DNA from 3 places in the Phyllobacterium zundukense genome. Region 2 is predicted to be linked to each of the others. Evidence: predicted binding sites of a transcription regulator. Region 2 holds the regulator's gene; each other region holds the start of a gene.

What was found. The regulator PhoB, encoded in region 2, activates phosphate uptake and scavenging genes when phosphate is short. The targets are predictions, from matches to a motif close to TGTCATNNANCTGTCAT.
Region 1: the regulator PhoB is predicted to act here: its motif matches at 4,192-4,208, upstream of olsB (l-ornithine N(alpha)-acyltransferase).
Region 3: the regulator PhoB is predicted to act here: its motif matches at 1,923-1,939, upstream of BLM14_RS04765 (glycerophosphodiester phosphodiesterase family protein).

What each region holds. Positions count from the first base shown of each region.
Region 1 is NZ_CP017940.1:3,376,514-3,382,822, forward strand. It holds gene BLM14_RS16920 (integration host factor subunit beta) at 1-227, shown strand, start outside; gene BLM14_RS16925 (LapA family protein) at 272-604, shown strand; gene lhpI (bifunctional Delta(1)-pyrroline-2-carboxylate/Delta(1)-piperideine-2-carboxylate reductase) at 629-1,603, shown strand; gene BLM14_RS16935 (class I SAM-dependent rRNA methyltransferase) at 1,814-2,779, shown strand; gene BLM14_RS16940 (TrmH family RNA methyltransferase) at 2,776-3,645, shown strand; gene lspA (signal peptidase II) at 3,659-4,162, shown strand; gene olsB (l-ornithine N(alpha)-acyltransferase) at 4,321-5,160, shown strand; gene mutS (DNA mismatch repair protein MutS) at 5,350-6,309, shown strand, end outside.
Region 2 is NZ_CP017940.1:295,006-301,314, forward strand. It holds gene pstC (phosphate ABC transporter permease subunit PstC) at 1-412, shown strand, start outside; gene pstA (phosphate ABC transporter permease PstA) at 409-1,725, shown strand; gene pstB (phosphate ABC transporter ATP-binding protein PstB) at 1,792-2,565, shown strand; gene phoU (phosphate signaling complex protein PhoU) at 2,644-3,375, shown strand; gene phoB (phosphate regulon transcriptional regulator PhoB) at 3,394-4,080, shown strand; gene BLM14_RS01460 (vWA domain-containing protein) at 4,085-5,275, opposite strand; gene BLM14_RS01465 (GNAT family N-acetyltransferase) at 5,281-5,727, opposite strand; gene BLM14_RS01470 (AAA family ATPase) at 5,728-6,309, opposite strand, start outside.
Region 3 is NZ_CP017940.1:982,946-989,254, forward strand. It holds gene BLM14_RS04755 (alanine racemase) at 1-472, shown strand, start outside; gene BLM14_RS04760 (glycerophosphodiester phosphodiesterase family protein) at 835-1,827, shown strand; gene BLM14_RS04765 (glycerophosphodiester phosphodiesterase family protein) at 1,974-3,257, shown strand; gene BLM14_RS04770 (lytic murein transglycosylase) at 3,330-4,544, opposite strand; gene BLM14_RS04775 (glycoside hydrolase family 25 protein) at 4,661-5,479, opposite strand; gene BLM14_RS04780 (hypothetical protein) at 5,671-6,171, shown strand; gene BLM14_RS04785 (Tle-like phospholipase domain-containing protein) at 6,298-6,309, shown strand, end outside.

The DNA of each region.
Region 1 (6,309 bases), 870 kb from region 2:
GTGACGTGGAAAACATTGTCGGTGCCATCTTTGACGAGATCACCGACGCACTGGCTGAAGGCAATCGGGTCGAGCTCCGCGGTTTTGGCGCTTTTTCAGTAAAAAACCGCCCGGCGCGCAGCGGCCGCAACCCACGCACCGGTGAAAGTGTCGATGTCGAGGAAAAGTGGGTACCTTTCTTCAAGACCGGCAAGGAACTTCGCGACAGGCTCAACACCCAGGGGTGAGGCGCATTCACCGCGCGTTTTGAAGCGGCGCCCAGGAGAGAAATATGGTCAATCGCATTGTCGTCGCCCTCATTCTTGTGCCGCTTGCCATCATTCTGATCGCATTGTCGGTGGCCAATCGCGGAGCGGTGTCCCTTACGATCGACCCGTTCAATCCCGGAAACCCCCTCCTTTCCTATTCTGCCCCATTGTTCGTCTGGCTATTTATCGCCCTCATTATCGGGCTGGTTCTTGGCAGTTTGGCGACCTGGTACAATCAGGGAAAACACCGGAAGCTGGCGCGCCAGCGCAAACTGGAAGCAGAGCTTTTGCGTAAGGAAGCGCGAAAAGCCGCGGCCGAGACGACCTCTACACCGAATCTTCCTTCGCTCTATTGAGCGACATATAATCAAGGATTTATCATGAAACTGATCTCCCCGGCCGAGGTCGACGGGCTGTTGAACTGGCCGGACATGATCACTGCGATCGAGCAGGCATTCCGCCAGGGCGTTATCCAGCCCGTGCGCCACCATCACACTGTTGATCGCCCGGACGGCGCTGCCTCCACATTGCTACTGATGCCTGCCTGGTCGGATTTCGATGCCCTCGGCGATTCCTCGAAAGGTTACATGGGCGTCAAGATCGTTACCGTATCGCCTGATAATGGCGTCGTTTCGAAACCCGCTGTCATGGGCGTCTATCTTTTGCTCGATGGCAAGACCGGCGAACCCAAGGCGCTGATCGATGGGCAACGCCTCACGCTGTGGCGCACGGCAGGTGCATCGGCACTGGCCGCCCGCTACCTCGCGCGCGCGGATGCGTCAAAGCTCGTTGTGCTTGGTGCGGGCGCACTTTCCGGCTTTCTGGCACGAGCGCACAGCGCTGTCCGACCCATCACGGAAATCTCAATCTGGAACCGCAATTTCGCCGGTGCGGAAAAAGTTGCCGCCGATCTCGTTGCGGATGGCTTCAACGCCAAGGCCGTCAAGGACAAGGATGCCGCGATTTCTGAAGCCGATATCATCAGCGCCGGAACGCTTTCCACAGAGCCGCTCATCCTGGGCAGGCATCTGAAACCAGGCGCCCATGTCGATCTGATCGGTGCCTTTACGCCGTCGATGCGCGAGAGCGATGACGAGTGTGTCAAGCGCGCCCGGGTTTTTGTCGATACAAAGGACGGCGCTTTGAAAGAAGGCGGCGATATCGTGCAACCTATCAAGGCCGGCATCGTGACGACAAGCCACGTGATCGGCGATTTGTTTGATTTAACGCGTGGAACTATCAACGGCCGTCAATCAGCAGACGAAATCACGCTGTTCAAGTCAGTTGGCGCGGCCTTGGAAGACCTTGCCGCGGGGATTCTTATCTATGAAAAGGCAATCTCAGCATCAGCTTGAGCGTTTTTGCTTTCGCCTTTCCTCGTCATGGCATAGGAAACCTCCAAAGCACTACGAGGAAAGCACGATTTGAAATCGCCTGGCGGAAAAATCAGGAAGGCCAAGGGCACAGGTCCGAAAGGCAATATTCCAACAAGCGCCGCACATCGGCAGAGCGCTACCAAGCCGCGCCCGCAATTTGCCAAGTCAACGCGCATTTCGGATGGCGATGTGCAGACAAAGACCACGCCACGTGCGGAACCGCAGCCGAAGCGGGTGCTGATCCGGCGCACCGGCGCGCGTCCGCAGGAAAAAACCGGGTTGATCCTCGAAACTCTTCCTTCGGACGATTATGCGTTACTCGACAGTGGCAATGGGCTGAAGCTTGAGCAATACGGCCCCTACCGGATCGTACGGCCCGAAGGTCAGGCCATATGGCTCCCCGCCTCGGACAGGGCCGAATGGGACAAGGCTGACGCGATCTTTACCGGCAATACGGATGAGGAAGGTGTCGGCCGCTGGCATTTTCCTAAAGTGCCGCTCGGCGAGACCTGGCCGCTTGCCTTTGACGGTATCCCGTTTTTTGGCCGGTTCACGTCCTTCCGGCATGTGGGTGTATTCCCTGAGCAGGGTACGCACTGGTCCCACATGGATAGCCTGATCCGCAACGCGAAACGCCCTGTCAAAGTACTGAACCTTTTCGGCTATACGGGTGTTGCCTCGCTGGTCGCAGCACGTGCCGGCGCTGAAGTCACGCATGTGGATGCATCGAAGAAAGCCATCGTCTGGGCACGGGAAAACCAGGAAATGGCTGGGCTTTCCGGCAAACCCATTCGCTGGATCTGCGAGGACGCGATGAAATTCGTCGCCCGCGAAGAACGGCGCGGCAGCGGCTACGATATTATCCTGCTCGACCCGCCGGCCTATGGCCGCGGACCGAATGGCGAAGTCTGGCAATTATTCGACAATCTGCCTGATATGGTCGATCTCTGTCGCGCCATACTCACGCCTAACCCACTTGCTGTGGTATTGACCGCCTATTCAATTCGCGCCTCGTTTTTCGCCATCCATGAGCTGATGCGGGACGCGTTCACCGGTCTTGGCGGCGAGGTACAGTCCGGTGAGCTTATCCTGCGCGAACGCTCATCGGCGCGCGCCCTCTCCACCTCCCTTTTCAGCCGCTGGGGTGCGAAATGACCAGACACGAAGATTACCAGCGGGGCAGCGGACTTGCTCGCCCCGGCAAGGTCAAGGAAGTCACCAGCCTGACCAACCCGATCGTCAAGGATTTGCGCGCGTTGGCGATGAAAAAGTTCCGCGACCAGCAGGGTGTTTTTCTTGCCGAAGGCCTGAAACTGATCATTGATGCGCTTGATCTTGGTTGGACGATCAGAACCCTGGTCTACTCCAAGGCTGGCAAGGGCAATTCTCTCGTCGAGCAGGTCGCTGCCCGGACCATTGCCAAGGGCGGTGACGTACTCGAAGTCAGCGAAAAGATAATCGCTGCCATCACGCGGCGTGACAACCCGCAAATGGTCGTCGGTGTTTTTGAACAGAAAGTCCATTCCCTGTCCGCAATCAAACCGCAGGGCAACGAGGTCTATGTCGCGCTCGATCGCGTGCGGGATCCAGGCAATCTCGGAACGATCATCCGCACGGCAGATGCCGTGGGTGCTAAGGGGATCATCCTGATTGGCGATACGACTGATCCGTTTTCGCTGGAAACTGTTCGCGCCACCATGGGTTCGGTTTTTGCCATGCCGCTGGTACGCGCCACCGAAGCTGAATTTCTATCCTGGCGAAAGAGTTTTTCGGGACTGGTCGTCGGAACCCACCTTAAAGGTGCCGTCGATTACCGCACGATTCCCTATGCCAACAAACCGGTCATCCTCATGATGGGCAACGAGCAGCAGGGGCTGCCTGACCCGTTGGCCTCTGCCTGCGACAAACTCGCACGCATTCCACAGGAAGGCCGTGCCGATTCGCTTAATCTTGCCATTGCAACGGGCGTCATGTTGTTCGAGATCAGGCGTGACGCACTGAAGCTCGACAGTGGAACGTAAGAAAAAAAGATTGATGAAAAATAGATCCATTTACAGTCTTTTTGCCGTCATTGCCTTCGCTGTAATCAGCGACCAGATCATCAAATATCTGGTCGAGACCGGCATGGACTATCAGCAACAGATTGATCTCTTGCCCTTTCTGGCACTTTTTCGTGTTCACAATAATGGCATCGCCTTTTCAATGCTCAGCGGCCTCCACGATCTTGCCCTGATCGGACTGACGGTCATTGTCATTGGATTTGTCAGCTATCTTTGGTGGAGCACCGCATCAGCACGCTGGATTTCCCGCTTCGGCTTTGCGCTGATTATTGGCGGTGCGATCGGAAATCTCATTGACCGCAGTCTGCATGGATATGTCGTCGACTATATTCTTTTCCACCTGCCATCGTGGTCGTTTGCCGTCTTCAATCTCGCCGATGCCTGCATATCAATTGGTGCGGCAATGGTGGTGATCGAGGAAATTTTTGTCTGGCTGCGCGACCGGCGTGCCCGAGGCGGGGAGCCAGGAGAAAACTGACGCAAATACGGGAAATTAGCCCGTTTCCACGTCATGTAGCCGTCATCCATTTGTTGTATTCAGAGATAAACGATTTACCGATTAACCTCGTAAGAGAGCGAATCGCTATGGGCATTGCCTTGCTTGAACCTGCATCAGCTACTAAAGATCAGCGCATGATGTCGCAGGTTGATTCAACACCCTCGCCGTTTACGGCGCCACGCCTTGTTTCGGTGCTAGGTCGCATCGGCACAATGGAAGTGTGCCTTGCGCAGACAGAGGACGAAATAGCGTCTTCGCAGCAGCTCCGATTCAAAGTGTTTTTTGATGAGCTCGGGGCCAAAGGCTCTGCGACAATGGAACAGCGCGACGCCGATCGCTTTGATCCCTTCTGTGACCATCTTCTTGTCTATGATACGTCGATTCCAGGACCCAAGCATAAGCAGATCGTCGGTACGTACCGGCTTCTGCGCTCGGAAAAAGCCTTTGAGACAGGTGGCTTCTATTCAGCCAGCGAATATTCGATTGACCGCCTTGTAGCTGCGAAGCCCGAATTGCGATTTCTCGAACTTGGGCGTTCCTGTGTCTTGCCCGAATACCGGTCAAAACGGACCGTTGAGTTGCTGTGGCAGGGCATATGGACCTATTGCCGACACCATTCCATTGGTGTGATGTTCGGGTGTGCGTCCTTCCACGGTACGGTTCCGGCCGCCCATGCACTGCCGCTGTCTTTCCTGCAGCACAATTGCCGTGCCACACCCGATTGGGATGTTCGCGCGTTGCCCGCACTGTACCAGCCAATGGATCTTGTCCCCACCGAGGCCATCAACTCCAGGGTCGCGCTGTTTGCCATGCCGCCGCTGATTAAGGGTTACCTGCGCCTTGGCGCGATGATTGGCGACGGCGCTGTGGTCGATCACGATTTTGGTACAACCGATGTCTTCATTATCCTGCCAGTCAGCCGCATTTCGGAACGCTATATCAGTCATTATGCCGCTGAAGCGAAACGCTTCGGCTAAAGTCATATTACATTCCGCGGTCACCTCATCATCTGTGGAGAAAAGCGATCGATGAGCTGCTTAGAGGTGTGTAAATCCTGCGATAGCGAATAGATTGCTCCTGAATATCAGGAGACTGTCTTGGCCGAACTGGCATCTTACAACGAACCTTCGCCCTACGAGGCTGAGCCATTGGCGCGACCAACGCCCATGATGGAGCAGTATATCGAGATCAAGGCGACGAATCCCGATAGCCTGTTGTTCTATCGCATGGGTGACTTCTACGAGCTGTTTTTCGATGATGCGGTCGAAGCTTCGCGGGCGCTTGGCATTACGCTGACCAAGCGCGGCAAACATCTCGGTGAAGATATCCCGATGTGTGGTGTGCCCGTTCATGCCGCTGACGATTACCTGCAAAAGCTGATCGCGCGCGGCTTTCGTGTCGCCGTATGCGAACAGATCGAGGATCCGGCCGAGGCGAGGAAGCGCGGAGCGAAATCTGTCGTCAAACGGGACGTTGTGCGCCTGGTAACACCGGGAACGATCACGGAGGAAAGGCTCCTCGATCCGTCGGAAGCCAATTACCTGATGACGCTCGGCCGCATCAAGGGATCCGGCCAGGGCCAGTTCGCGCTTGCCTGGATCGATATCTCCACCGGCACATTCCGTGTCAGTGAGACCGATCCCTCCCGGCTGCTCGCCGACATTCTGCGAGTCGATCCACGCGAGTTGGTTGTCGCGGACCCGGTATTCCATGACCCGGATCTGCGGCCGGTTTTCGATGTCATCGGTCGTTCCGTGAGCCCGCAGCCGCCGAGTCTCTTTGACAGTGCCACGGCGGAAAACCGCATCCAGCGTTATTTCGATGTCAGCACGCTTGATGGCTTTGGCCAGTTTTCGCGTGCCGAGCTCTCAGCTATTTCTGGCGCCATTGCCTATGTCGAGAAGACCCAGATTGCCGAGCGCCCCCCTCTGATGCGGCCCGAGCGGGAGTCGGAAGGCTCATCACTTTTCATCGATCCCGCTACACGAGCTAATCTTGAACTCTTGCGCACGCTTTCCGGCAATCGTGATGGAAGTCTGTTGAAAGCGATCGATCGCACGGTGACGGGCGGGGGTGCCCGGCTTCTCGCGGAACGGCTGACCTCGCCCCTCACCAATCCGATGATT
Region 2 (6,309 bases):
CCCCTTTGTCTCGTCGCTTTCGGACGATATCATCACCGCGGTTCCAAGATCGCTGCGCGATGGCTCGCTGGGGCTCGGTTCGACCCACTCGGAAACGATCCGCCGCGTGGTTTTGCCTGCCGCCTTGCCGGGTATCGTCGGTGCGCTGCTGTTGACCGCCTCGCGGGCAATCGGCGAAACAATGATCGTGGTGCTGGCAGCCGGTGTTGCCGCCAATCTCAACATCAATCCATTTGACGCGATGACGACGATCACGGTCAAGATCGTCAACCAGTTGACCGGCGACCTTGAGTTCAACTCACCGCAGACGCTGGTGGCGTTTGCCCTTGGCCTCACCCTCTTCTTCATCACCCTGGCGATGAACATCTTCGCGCTTTATATCGTGCGTAAGTACCGGGAGCAGTACGAATGACCGACATAGCCCTCAATCCAGCTGCCGTCTCAGCCAAGCAGACCCGCCGCGATATCGGCCTGAAGCGCCGCTATGCTGCCGAGCGCCGTTTCAAACTCTATGGCATCATCGCGATTGCCATCGGCCTCTTCTTCCTGGTCGCTTTGCTGTATTCGGTGTTTTCCAACGGCTACACTGCTTTCTGGCAGACCGAGGTCAATCTCTCGATTAATCTCGATCCGAAGATCATCGATCCCGATAACAAGCGCGCAACTGATCCGAATGTGCTGCTGACCGCCAACTATCCGGTGCTGGCGCGTAATGCGCTCGCCGAAAAGCTCGGCGTGAGCTCGAGCGACAAGGCTGGTATGCGTGAGCTCGGCAAATTGTTCTCTGAAGGCGTTCGCGGACAATTGCGCCAGCTGGTTGCCGGCAATCCGTCATTGATAGGCACAACCCAGAATGTCTGGGTGTTGACCGGCGCCGATATCGATTCAGCCTTCAAGGGCCAGATCGATCTGAATGTCGAGGAGGCCCGCCGGAAGGTTTCCGACAAGCAGGTCGAATGGATGAACAAACTCAAGGGCGAAGGCGTCATGGCCCAGCGCTTCAATACCGGTCTCTTCACTTATGGCGCGTCCAGCCGCCCGGAGACGTCGGGTCTGAGTGTGGCCCTGATCGGTTCGCTCTACATGATGCTGATCGTATTGTTCCTCTCGCTGCCGATAGGCGTTGCCGCTTCGATCTATCTTGAAGAGTATGCCAAGAAGAGCCGGCTGACCGACATTATCGAGGTCAACATCAACAATCTTGCGGCTGTTCCCTCGATCGTGTTCGGTCTTCTGGGACTTGCCGTCTTCATTAACTTCTTCCACATGCCGCGTTCGGCTTCGCTGGTGGGTGGTCTTGTCCTGACCCTGATGACCTTGCCAACGATCATCATCGCGACGCGAGCCGCGCTACGCGCCGTTCCACCGTCAATCCGCTCGGCCGCCCTTGGCATCGGGGCATCCAAGACACAGATGGTCTTCCATCATGTTCTGCCACTCGCTGCGCCTGGCATCCTGACGGGGACCATCATTGGCCTTGCCCATGCGCTGGGTGAAACGGCGCCGCTGCTTCTGATCGGTATGGTGGCTTTCGTTGCCAACAACCCAGTCACTCCGCTCGATCCCGCCACGGCATTGCCGGTACAGATCTACATGTGGGCGAATGAGGCGGAACGCGCTTTCGTCGAACGGACGTCCGGCGCCATCATCGTGTTGTTGCTTTTCCTCGCGGTCATGAACATCACAGCTATCATTCTGCGTCGCCGCTTCGAGCGTCGCTGGTAAAAGGGAAAGGCTCTGGCTATGAACCTGATGACGGAACGAAATCTCGAAAAAGCGGTAAATGAAAAAATGAACGCTCAGGTGAATGCGATCAAGATGCAGGGCAAGGATGTCACCGTTCATTATGGCGACAAACAGGCCCTGTTCGGCGTCAACCTCGATGTGCCCGAGAAGATGGTAACGGCGCTTATCGGACCATCCGGTTGCGGCAAGTCCACCTTCCTGCGCAGTCTGAATCGTATGAATGACACGATTGAAGGCTGCAAGATCGGCGGCAAGATCACGCTCGATGACGAGGATATCTACAATCCGAAGATCGATGTTGTGGAACTACGCGCCCGTGTCGGCATGGTGTTCCAGAAGCCTAACCCCTTTCCGAAGTCCATCTTCGAAAATGTCGCCTACGGCCCGCGTATTCACGGCCTCGCCAAGAATCGCCAGCAGCTCGAGGAAATCGTTGAGAAGAGCTTGCGCCGCGCCAGCCTGTTCGACGAGGTGAAGGATCGCTTGCACGAGGCGGGAACCGGTCTGTCCGGTGGTCAGCAGCAGCGCCTTTGCATTGCGCGCGCCATCGCCGTCAGCCCGGAAGTCATTTTGATGGATGAACCGTGCTCGGCGCTTGATCCTATTGCTACAGCCAAGGTCGAAGAACTGATTGACGAATTGCGCCAGAACTACACGATCGTCATCGTGACGCATTCGATGCAGCAGGCAGCCCGTGTTTCGCAGCGGACAGCCATGTTCCATCTCGGCAATCTGGTAGAGGTGGGCGATACGGAAATGATGTTCACCAATCCGTCAGAAAAGCGAACACAAGACTATATCACCGGGCGCTTCGGCTGATTGAGTATTCAAATTGTTACTGCGTCCTTTGTGCGTTCGTTAAGACGCTCGTCGCAGTGAGGAAACGAGGGTAAGAACATGACCGAACAGCAGGCCCAGCATACTGTGCGTTCCTACGACGATGAACTGAAGTTCCTGACGCACAAGATCGCAGAGATGGGCGGTCATGCGGAACGGATGGTCGAACAGGCGGTCACCGCGATGGTCAATTCCGACAACGCGCTGGCACAGCGCGTGATTTCGGACGATCTGATCCTCGATGCCGGTCAACGGGAAATCGATGAAAAGGCCATTACCATCATTGGCAAGCGTCAGCCGATGGCTATCGATCTGCGCGAGATCATCGGCACGATCCGTATTTCCTCGGATCTCGAGCGCATCGGCGATCTCGGCAAAAACATCGCCAAGCGGGTCGTTGCCGTTACCGATACCCGGCAGACGCTGTCGGTTTATCGCGGTCTGCAGACTATCGCCGAACTGGCCCTGACGCAGCTCAAGGATGTGCTGGATGCCTATGCGACACGTTCTGTCCAGCAGGTAAACATTGTGCGTGAACGCGATGACGAGATCGACGCGCTCTATACCTCGCTGTTCCGCGAACTACTGACCTACATGATGGAAGATCCGCGCAACATCTCGGCTTGCACGCACCTTCTGTTCTGCGCCAAGAACATCGAGCGTATTGGCGACCACGCTACCAATATTGCCGAGACCGTCTATTACATCGTCACCGGTTCGCAATTGCCGGCCGAGCGACCGAAGGAAGACCAGACTCACAGCATCGTCGTCGACGAAGCCAGACAATCGTAATCCAGGATAGAACGAGCCATGGCGATAGCCCCCAAAATCACCGTTGTGGAGGACGAGGAAGCTTTGAGCGTCCTTCTCCGGTACAATCTTGAAGCTGAAGGCTATATTGTTGAGACGATCACGCGCGGCGACGAAGCGGAAATTGCGTTGCGCGAGAAGGTGCCGGATCTTCTGATCCTTGACTGGATGCTGCCCGGTCTTTCCGGCATCGAGCTTTGCCGGCGCCTCCGAGCCCGGCGCGAGACGGAAATCCTGCCGATCATCATGCTGACGGCACGCGGTGAGGAAAGCGAGCGGGTGCGGGGTCTGGCGACCGGTGCGGACGACTATATGGTCAAGCCGTTCTCGACGCCGGAGCTTCTCGCCCGCATCAAGGCGATGCTACGCCGCGTCAATCCGAGTCTTCTTTCGCATGTTCTGAGCTTCGGCGACCTGAAGCTCGACCGTGAGCAGCACCGCGTATTCCGCAAGGAACGTGAACTGAAGCTCGGGCCGACGGAATTCCGCCTATTGGAATTCCTGATGCAGTCGCCGGGACGGGTGTTCTCACGCGGCCAGCTGCTCGACAATGTCTGGGGCGCGGATATCTATGTCGATGACCGCACGGTCGACGTGCATGTCGGACGGCTGCGCAAGGCGATCAATATTGGCCGTTCGATCGACCCGATCCGCACCGTACGCGGCGCCGGGTATTCGTTCGGCTGAGCGTTCAGTGCTTACGCGAGAGTTCGCGGGTCGCGGTCTCGATGCCTGAAAGGGTAAGCGGATACATCCGCTGCGCGAAAATTCCGCGGATCATGGACGTCGATGCCGTGTAGTTCCAATAGGCTTCCTTGGTGGGATTGAGCCAGACCGTATTCTTCCATTGGTCGAGCACACGTGTGAGCCAGACAGCACCGGCTTCCTCGTTCCAGTGTTCGACGGAACCCCCAGAATGCGAGACTTCATAGGGCGCCATCGCCGCGTCACCGACGAAGATCACCTTGTAGTCCGATCCATATTTATGGATGACATCCTGCGTCGGGATGCTTTCGGTATAGCGGCGGCGGTTGTCCTTCCACACAGCCTCATAAAGGCAATTATGGAAGTAGAAATACTCCATGTGCTTGAACTCGGAGCGCACGGCTGAGAACAGCTCTTCGGCGATCTTGATATGCTCGTCCATGGAACCGCCGACATCAAAGAACATCAGCAGCTTGACATGATTGCGCCGCTCCGGCCGGATCTGCACATCCAGATAGCCGTGTTCCGCGGTGGATCTGATTGTTCCCGAGAGATCCAGTTCGTCCTCGGCGCCCTCGCGCACCCAGCGCCGCAGTCGCTTCAGTGCAACCTTGATGTTGCGCGTGCCGAGCTCAACACTGTCATCGAAGTTCTTGAACTCCCGCTTGTCCCAGACCTTGACTGCCCGGTGATGGCGGCTTTCGTCCTGGCCGATCCGCACGCCTTCCGCGTTATAGCCATAGGCGCCGAAGGGTGACGTGCCTGCCGTACCGATCCATTTCGACCCACCCTGATGACGGCCCTGCTGTTCCTCGAGGCGCTGACGCAGGGTTTCCATCAGCTTGTCGAAGCCGCCAAGTGCTTCGATCAGTTTTTTCTCTTCCTCGGTCAGGTGTTTTTCCGCCAGTCGCCGCAGCCATTCCTCCGGAAGATTGGCCACGTCGACGGCACCTTCGCCATGCAAGGCTTCGATGCCCTTGAAGACATGGCCGAAAACCTGGTCGAAGCGGTCCATGTGCCGCTCGTCCTTCACCAGCGCGGAGCGGGCGAGATAGTAGAACCCTTCAACGTCATAGGTCACGAGCCCCGCATCCATCCCCTCGAGCAGCGTCAGATATTCCCCCAGGGATACGGGAATTTTCGCCGCTTTGAGTTCCAGGAAGAAGGGGATGAACATCGCCTCTAGACCATCTTCACATATTTGATGAAAGGCGTGACCTTGGCGATACGGTCATAGAGTTGGCGGGCCGTCGTGTTGTTCTGGTTGGTCGTCCAGTAAACCGAATGTGCGCCGGCCTTGGTTGCTTCGGCGTGGACTGCCTCGATGAGGGCGCGGCCGATACCTTTGCCGCGGACTTCCGGATCGGCGTAGAGATCCTGGAGATAACAGACGTTCTCGATGCTCCAGCAATGGCGATGAAACAGATAATGGGTGAGGCCAACCGGCTTACCGTCAAGTTCCGCGATGAAACCGCGATATTCGTGGTCGGCGCCGGAAGTCAGCCGGGCGAATGTGGTCTGATAGACTTCTTCCGCAACTGTGGTCTCATAGAAGGTCAGGTAGCCAGTCCACAGCCGGCGCCATTCGGTCTCGTCGGATGTCTGCAATGGGCGGATTTCAACGCTCATTTATCCCTGTCTCCTCGCCATGAATGCCAGTCGTTCGAACAGGTGTACGTCCTGCTCGTTTTTCAGAAGCGCCCCATGCAGTTTGGGCAAAGCATTTTTCGGGTCGGCGCGCAGATCCTCGGGTGCAACATCGTCGGCAACGAGCAGCCTGATCCAGTCCAGCGCCTCGGAGGTTGAGGGCTTCTTCTTCAAGCCAGCAACCTCGCGAATTTCGTAGAACTGGGTGAGGGCGGCGCGAACGAGGTTCTTCTTGATGCCGGGATAATGCACCTCGACGATCCTGGTCAGCGTGTCGACATCGGGGAATTTGATGTAGTGGAAGAAGCAGCGGCGCAGAAAGGCGTCGGGCAGCTCCTTCTCATTGTTCGAAGTGATGATGACGATGGGCCTGTGCACGGCCTGAATGGTTTCGCCGGTCTCATAGACAAAGAACTCGTTGCGATCGAGTTCCTGCAGCAAATCATTGGGGAACTCGATATCGGCCTTGTCGATCTCATCGATCAGGAGCACGACTTTCTGGTCTGCGGTGAAGGCGTTCCATAGCTTCCCCGGCTTGATATAGTTCCTGATCTCATTGAAGCG
Region 3 (6,309 bases), 690 kb from region 2:
CTTTGGGGACTTGCCGCTGGTGGCGGAGCCGGGCCGTGTCATCGTCGCGCGCGCTTTCTCGCTGATCGTGCGTGTGCTCTTGCGCAAGGGCAGGCGGCTTTACATCAATGACGGTATTTGGGCATCACTCTCGGATTCATGGACTGGCAAGATAACGTTGCCTGCCCGTTTCATCCCCGATCCCGCCAAGAAACATCGCAATGGCGATCCAAAGGCGATCGTGCCGTTCAAGGTCTGCGGGGCAACCTGCGACTCCGTCGATATACTGTCGCGCCCGTTCTGGCTGCCGGAAACGGTCGATACCGGGGACTGGATCGAGATCGGCCATATCGGCGCCTATTCGCTGTCGTTGCGCACCCGCTTCAACGGTTTCTATCCCGATACTTTTGTCGAGGTAGAGACACCATTCGATGCGGGCGATCGGCCCGAGGGTTTTGCCTCGCTTGAGACGATGGCCTACACTGAGCTTTAGTTCTTCGCCCCTCATGGAAATGCAACCGCGTCATCGATATATGGCGAAATATATCTGTCATGAAAGGATTGTATCGACATCAATATTCTAAATGAGAGATATATTGATGAAAATTGTTACTAATACTTTAGTCTTATTTGTCGTTATTTATTTGCGCCTGTAGCGGTAGTGATTCAGCCGCGCCGGGGAGCGATACATCTGACAATACCTTTACCGGCGAGAGCGAATTGCCGAAGGTGACAGCCCTCCCGCCAGCGGTTACGCCCTCAAACAAGGCAGTTGTCTTACCTCCGCAGACCAATACCAAACTGCAAGACCTCGGACCGATCGTGTGGCCTTTACCATTGCCAAAAGCTGACACAATGGCCATACAGGTCGGTGTCAGACCCTACTTTCTGGTCGATGACATGAACGACGGGGACTTGAAGACCAAGCTCAAATCCTGCGCGGATGGGCCCTTCAAACGGACGGATTTCGCTATCGCCCATCGCGGCGCGCCGTTGCAGTTTCCCGAACATACAAAGGAGGGCTATCTTGCCGCGATAAGGATGGGCGCGGGTATTCTTGATTGTGATGTGACTGTCACCAAGGACAAGCAGCTCGTCTGCCGCCACTCGCAATGTGATCTCAACGATACAACGAACATTCAGTCCACAAATCTCAAGGGTAATTGCACAGGCGGTACATGCTGCACATCCGACATCACGCTTGCGGAATTCAAGAGCTTACGGGGAATGATGGAGGCACCTAAAAAGGCTTGGCGCACAGATCTTTACGCCACCCGGAGCGGCACGTTGATGTCCCATGCGGAGTCGATTGCCCTGTTCGATGCGGCGGGTGTCAAAATGACGCCGGAGCTGAAGAATTTGGAAAGGTCAATACCAGGCTATAGTCTCGGTGATTACAGACAGCAGGTTGTCGACGAGTACAAAGCGGCCAAGATCGATCCGTCCAGGGTGAGTATACAATCCTTCGATCTTGCTGATGTGCGCTATTGGATCAAGAATGAGCCGGACTTCGGCAAGGGCGCATCCTATCTTGTCAAGACTCTTCCAGCTTCTACCGGTTTTGGAAGCCTTTTTGCACAAGGCGTCAGGACGATATCCTTCAGCTTGGATGGTCTTGCGCCACTGACGAACGACAAATACGTCCCGACGGCAGCTGCTCTTGCCGCAAAAAAGGCCGGATTTGAACTTGTCGGCTGGACAATGGAGCGCGACGGAATGCCCAACAATACGGGTGATATGACTTTCGGCAGGATGGATGTGCTCGCCAAGGAAGTTGGCGTGAAGGGCGTATTCTCTGACTGGGTGGGGACGACAAGCTATTATGCGAGCTGCATGGGACTGAAATAGGGCCCCGCCTTGCGTTGTCGATGATGGAGGATAGATCGCTCCTCCATCATCCCATTAAAATGCAGCCTGGTCATCAGTGTATCGCGAAATATACCTGTCATAAAGGTATTGTATGAGTATCAATATTTTCAAAGAGAGATATATTGATGAGAATTGGTACTAATACTTTAGTTTTATTTGCCTTTGCTGTCATGATATCCGCCTGTAATGGCAGTGATTCAGCACCAAAGAGCGATGTATCCGACAGTACCTTTGCCGATAAGAGTGACCAGCCGAAGCCGACCAATACCAAACTGCAGGACCTCGGACCGATCGTGTCGCCTGTGCCTGAAGTGGATCCGCGTGCTGTTGCGCCACAGGCCGTCCAAGCTGGCACCAGGCCATACTTTCTGGTCGATAGCATGAGCGATGGGCCATTGAAGACCAAGCTCAAATCCTGCGCCGATGGGCCGTTCAAGCGGACGGATTTTGCCATCGCGCATCGCGGTGCGCCGTTGGAATTTCCCGAACACACAAAGGAGGGCTATGAGGCGGCCATCCGCATGGGTGCGGGTATTCTTGAGTGCGATGTGACCCTTACCAAGGACAATCAACTTGTCTGCCGTCATCAGGAATGTGATCTCGCTCTAACGACAGATGTTCTGTCCAATCTGGAACTTGCAGCAAAGTGTTCTATTCCTTTTACGCCCGCGCAAAGTACGAAAAAAGCCTCTGTATCCTGTTGCACATATGATTTCACCCTGGATGAATTCCTGACACTGAAGGGAAAACTGGCAGGGTCTAACCCCGATGCAACGAAACCAACTGAATATCTGAGGAACGTATCTGATAAACGCACGGGCCTCTATTCGCGGGGCACAGTGATGAGCCACGCCCAATCGATTGCCCTGTTCGACGCGGCGGGCGTCAAGATGACCCCGGAGCTCAAAGATGTCCGCCTGGCCCCAGGTTCCACCAGGGAGAATTTCATCAAGCAGCTGATCAAGGAATACAGAGACGCCAAGATCGACCCCTCCAGGGTGTATATTCAAGCCAAGAAACTTGATGATGTACTTTATCTGGCTGCAAATGAACGGGACTTCGCCAAGGGGGCGTCTTATCTCTGGCCCCTACCTTCTTCAGTCACCGACGACAGGCTGGCAGACCTTTACAAGCAGGGTGTCAGGACAATATCGTCAGCCTGGGAAAATCTTACGGATATCGACAAAACAACCAAAAAACCCATTCCTTCAAAGGCTGCACTTGCTGCAAGAAAGGCCAGATTCGAGCTGGTTGGCTGGACAATGGAGAATGACTACTGGCTCACGAAAAATGGTGACGATGTCTACGAAATGTTGGATGTGCTCGCCAAGGATGTTGGCGTGAAGGGCGTATTCTTCGACTGGGTGGGAACGACAAGCTATTATGCGAGCTGCATGGGCCTGAAATAGGGCCCCGCCTTGCGTTGTCGATGATGGAGGATAGATCGCTCCTCCATCATGACACAGCAAGACAGCGCCGGATCAAAGCTTGCCAAGGAGTTCCGGCGTTGGCCATGAATCGGCAGGCAGTCCAAGACGGATTTGCTCCTCACGGACTGCATCGCGGGTGAGAATACCGAACACGCCATCGATCTTTGGGCCCATGTCGTGGCCGCGCGCTGCAAGCTTGTTCTGCAATTCCTTCATCTGCTCCGGATTGAGACCGACTTCAGGATTTGTCGGCTCTAGGGGGCCTGCGCCGGCAAGGCGTGTAGCGAAATAGGCGGCCGTCGTCGCGTAAATGATGGACTTGTTCCATTCGACGAAGATGTCGAAATTCGCATAGGACAGGAAAGCTGGCCCCTTGCGGCCCATCGGCAGCAGCAGCGATGCATCGCCGTCATCGGGACCGAGTGGTCCCTTCATGCCGGTCACGCCCCATTCGGCCCATTTGGAGTGGGGCAGGCGGTTGGTACGGATGGCGTTTTCCCAAGGCAGTTCTCGGCTGAGCTTTACTTCCTCCAGCCATGGCTGGCCTTTGCGCCAGCCAAGATCGTGCATTACGCGTGCAGCGGTCATGATCGCATCGGGTGCGCTGTGTTTCAGGTCGACCTTTTCATCGCCATCGCCATCGACACCGCGCTCAAGATAGTCTGAGGGGAGCATCTGCATCTGGCCGATTTCACCGGCCCAGGCGCCGGTCGTCTTGGCATCGACAACGCCGCTGTCGAAAAGCTTCAAGAGCGCGATGAGCTGCGGGCGGAAGAGTTCCGGCCTGCGGCAATCAAACGACAGGGTCAGGAGGGCATTCAGCGTATCAAAATCGCCCTGGACAGCACCGAAATCGGTTTCCAGGCCCCAGAAGGCGGCGATAACAGGGCCGGGTACGCCATACTCGGCTTCGGCCCTGGCAAAAGTGTCGGCATATTTCTTGAGGTTCGCGGCGCCCTGTTTCAAACGGTAGTCTGACACCATGCGTGACGAGAACGTCAGGAAGGTCTGGTTAAACACGCCCTGGGCACGATCGCGCTCGAGCACCTTGTCGTCCATTGATGCCTTGAACAGCTCGCTGATGCCCTTGTCGGTAACCCCGGCGGCCTTTGCCTCGTTGATCAGGCCGTTGAACCATGGCTCCAGTTCGCCGCCACAGGCGGGCTTTGCGATTACCGGTTGCGGTGATGCCACCTGGTCCAGTGCATGAGCGGTGCTGGACATTGCAAGAAGGCTGGCGGCAAGGGCAATCGATAATTTGTTCATTAGGGAAATCTCGTTGATACGGGCGTACCAAGAGGTACGCGAGCTTTCCTTGCTAATGCACGAATATGACGGGGAGGTGAAGTCAAAGATTTGCGAGAAAAGGCCGGGTTTGAGCTTTATCGCACCTTGTTGCGCACCAGCCACTGTTTCCAGGCGCCTTCGTTGCCCGCAAAGACATTGATGTCCGCATCGCCGCGAATTCCGGGGATTGCTCCGGTTCCGGTATATTGCCAGAACGTCCAGGGATGCGGCCCGTATCTTTCATCGGGATGGCCGGCAACGGAGCGCAGCCAGAACGGATAGCCGACAAACTGCCTCAGATCATTGTCATCGAAGAAATCGACGGTCGTATAGATGATCGGACGCTTGCCGTAGTGGCGCTCCAGAATATCCATGAAGGTGCGCATTTCGCTGCGGACGACCGCGGCATTGGGCCTGAGCTTGCATGTCGGAGAGGCGGCATTCCACTCCATGTCGAGAACGGGTGGCAGCGCACCCGGATCATTCGGGACATGCTCGATGAACCAGCGTGCCTGTTCCTTGGCAGTGCGGCAGAAATAGTAGAAATGATAGGCGCCGCGCGGGATACCGGCGGCGCGGGCCGCCGACCAGTTCTGGGCGAAGCGGTCATCGAAGCGGTCGCCACCTTCGGTTGCCTTGATGAAGACAAAGGAAATGCGGCTTGCGCGAACGGTCTGCCAATCGACCGTGGATTGATATTTGGACACGTCCGTTCCATGGATCGGGTAGCGCCATGGCGCCTTGCCGGTCCAGTCGTGCGGATCTCTGTCGCCAAAACGTGGCGCACTCACATTACCGGATGGCGCGGCGATCTGCTGGACGGCAGAGGGACGTTTTGCATCCGAGAAATCGTAGTCAACTGTCGTGCAGCCGGTCAAAAGTAGGGTCAGCAAGCTTGCTGCAAGACGTTTCATGAGGGCGGTCCGTATTTGAATCGTGGCGGGGCATCTGGTGCATCATACTGATGCGTCATTATGCTTAACAAATTGCGTTTGCCATCTCATAGCTGCGAATTTTTCGCTGCGTTGCCAGATTTGTGTCCGGATGCTTGTACCACCCAGATGCGCTATTCTTTCACCAGCATTACAAACTGGGAGGAACGGCAATGAAGATGATCGCGCTGCTGGCACCGATCCTGACGGGCTTGTCGCTGCCGGTTCCCACAAACGCGCTCGACGTGAATGCACCGGTTGATCCCGCACGCTGCCAGCACGCATTGGACGGCTTTGACCGCGCTGTAAACAACTACACGGCGGCGAAGTTCGCCCTGGACCGGGCCATACAGCTTCTCGGATCGGCGCGCTATGCCAGTCGTGTCGGGAAGATGAAGATCGACTTGGCAAGCAGGCAAGACGATGTCGACGCTGCCCTTTCTCCGTATATCGAATCGATTGGCCCAGCATATGGTGCGGTTGTGCTGCTCAACGCCAGCTGTAGCACCGATGCAGTCAAGCAGATGGGACAAATGCTCCCTGATGCTCGCTTCGAGAAGAAGGTGGATGAATATATCTCCAAGTTCCTGCGTGGCGGCGCCGACAAATTTGCCGACGATCAGATGGCCGACATCAAGAAAATGTTCGACGATATGAAGGCAAGACAGAAATGAGAACGTTGGCGCGTCCCTGTCAGTTATTTGCTAGCTGCAGGATTTTCTGAGCCATGCTACGCGTTGCAACGGAGTTTGAGATGCACGGGCTGCGGCACGGCCATTTGATCGGTCAGGGGACACGGAATGATCAGAAGA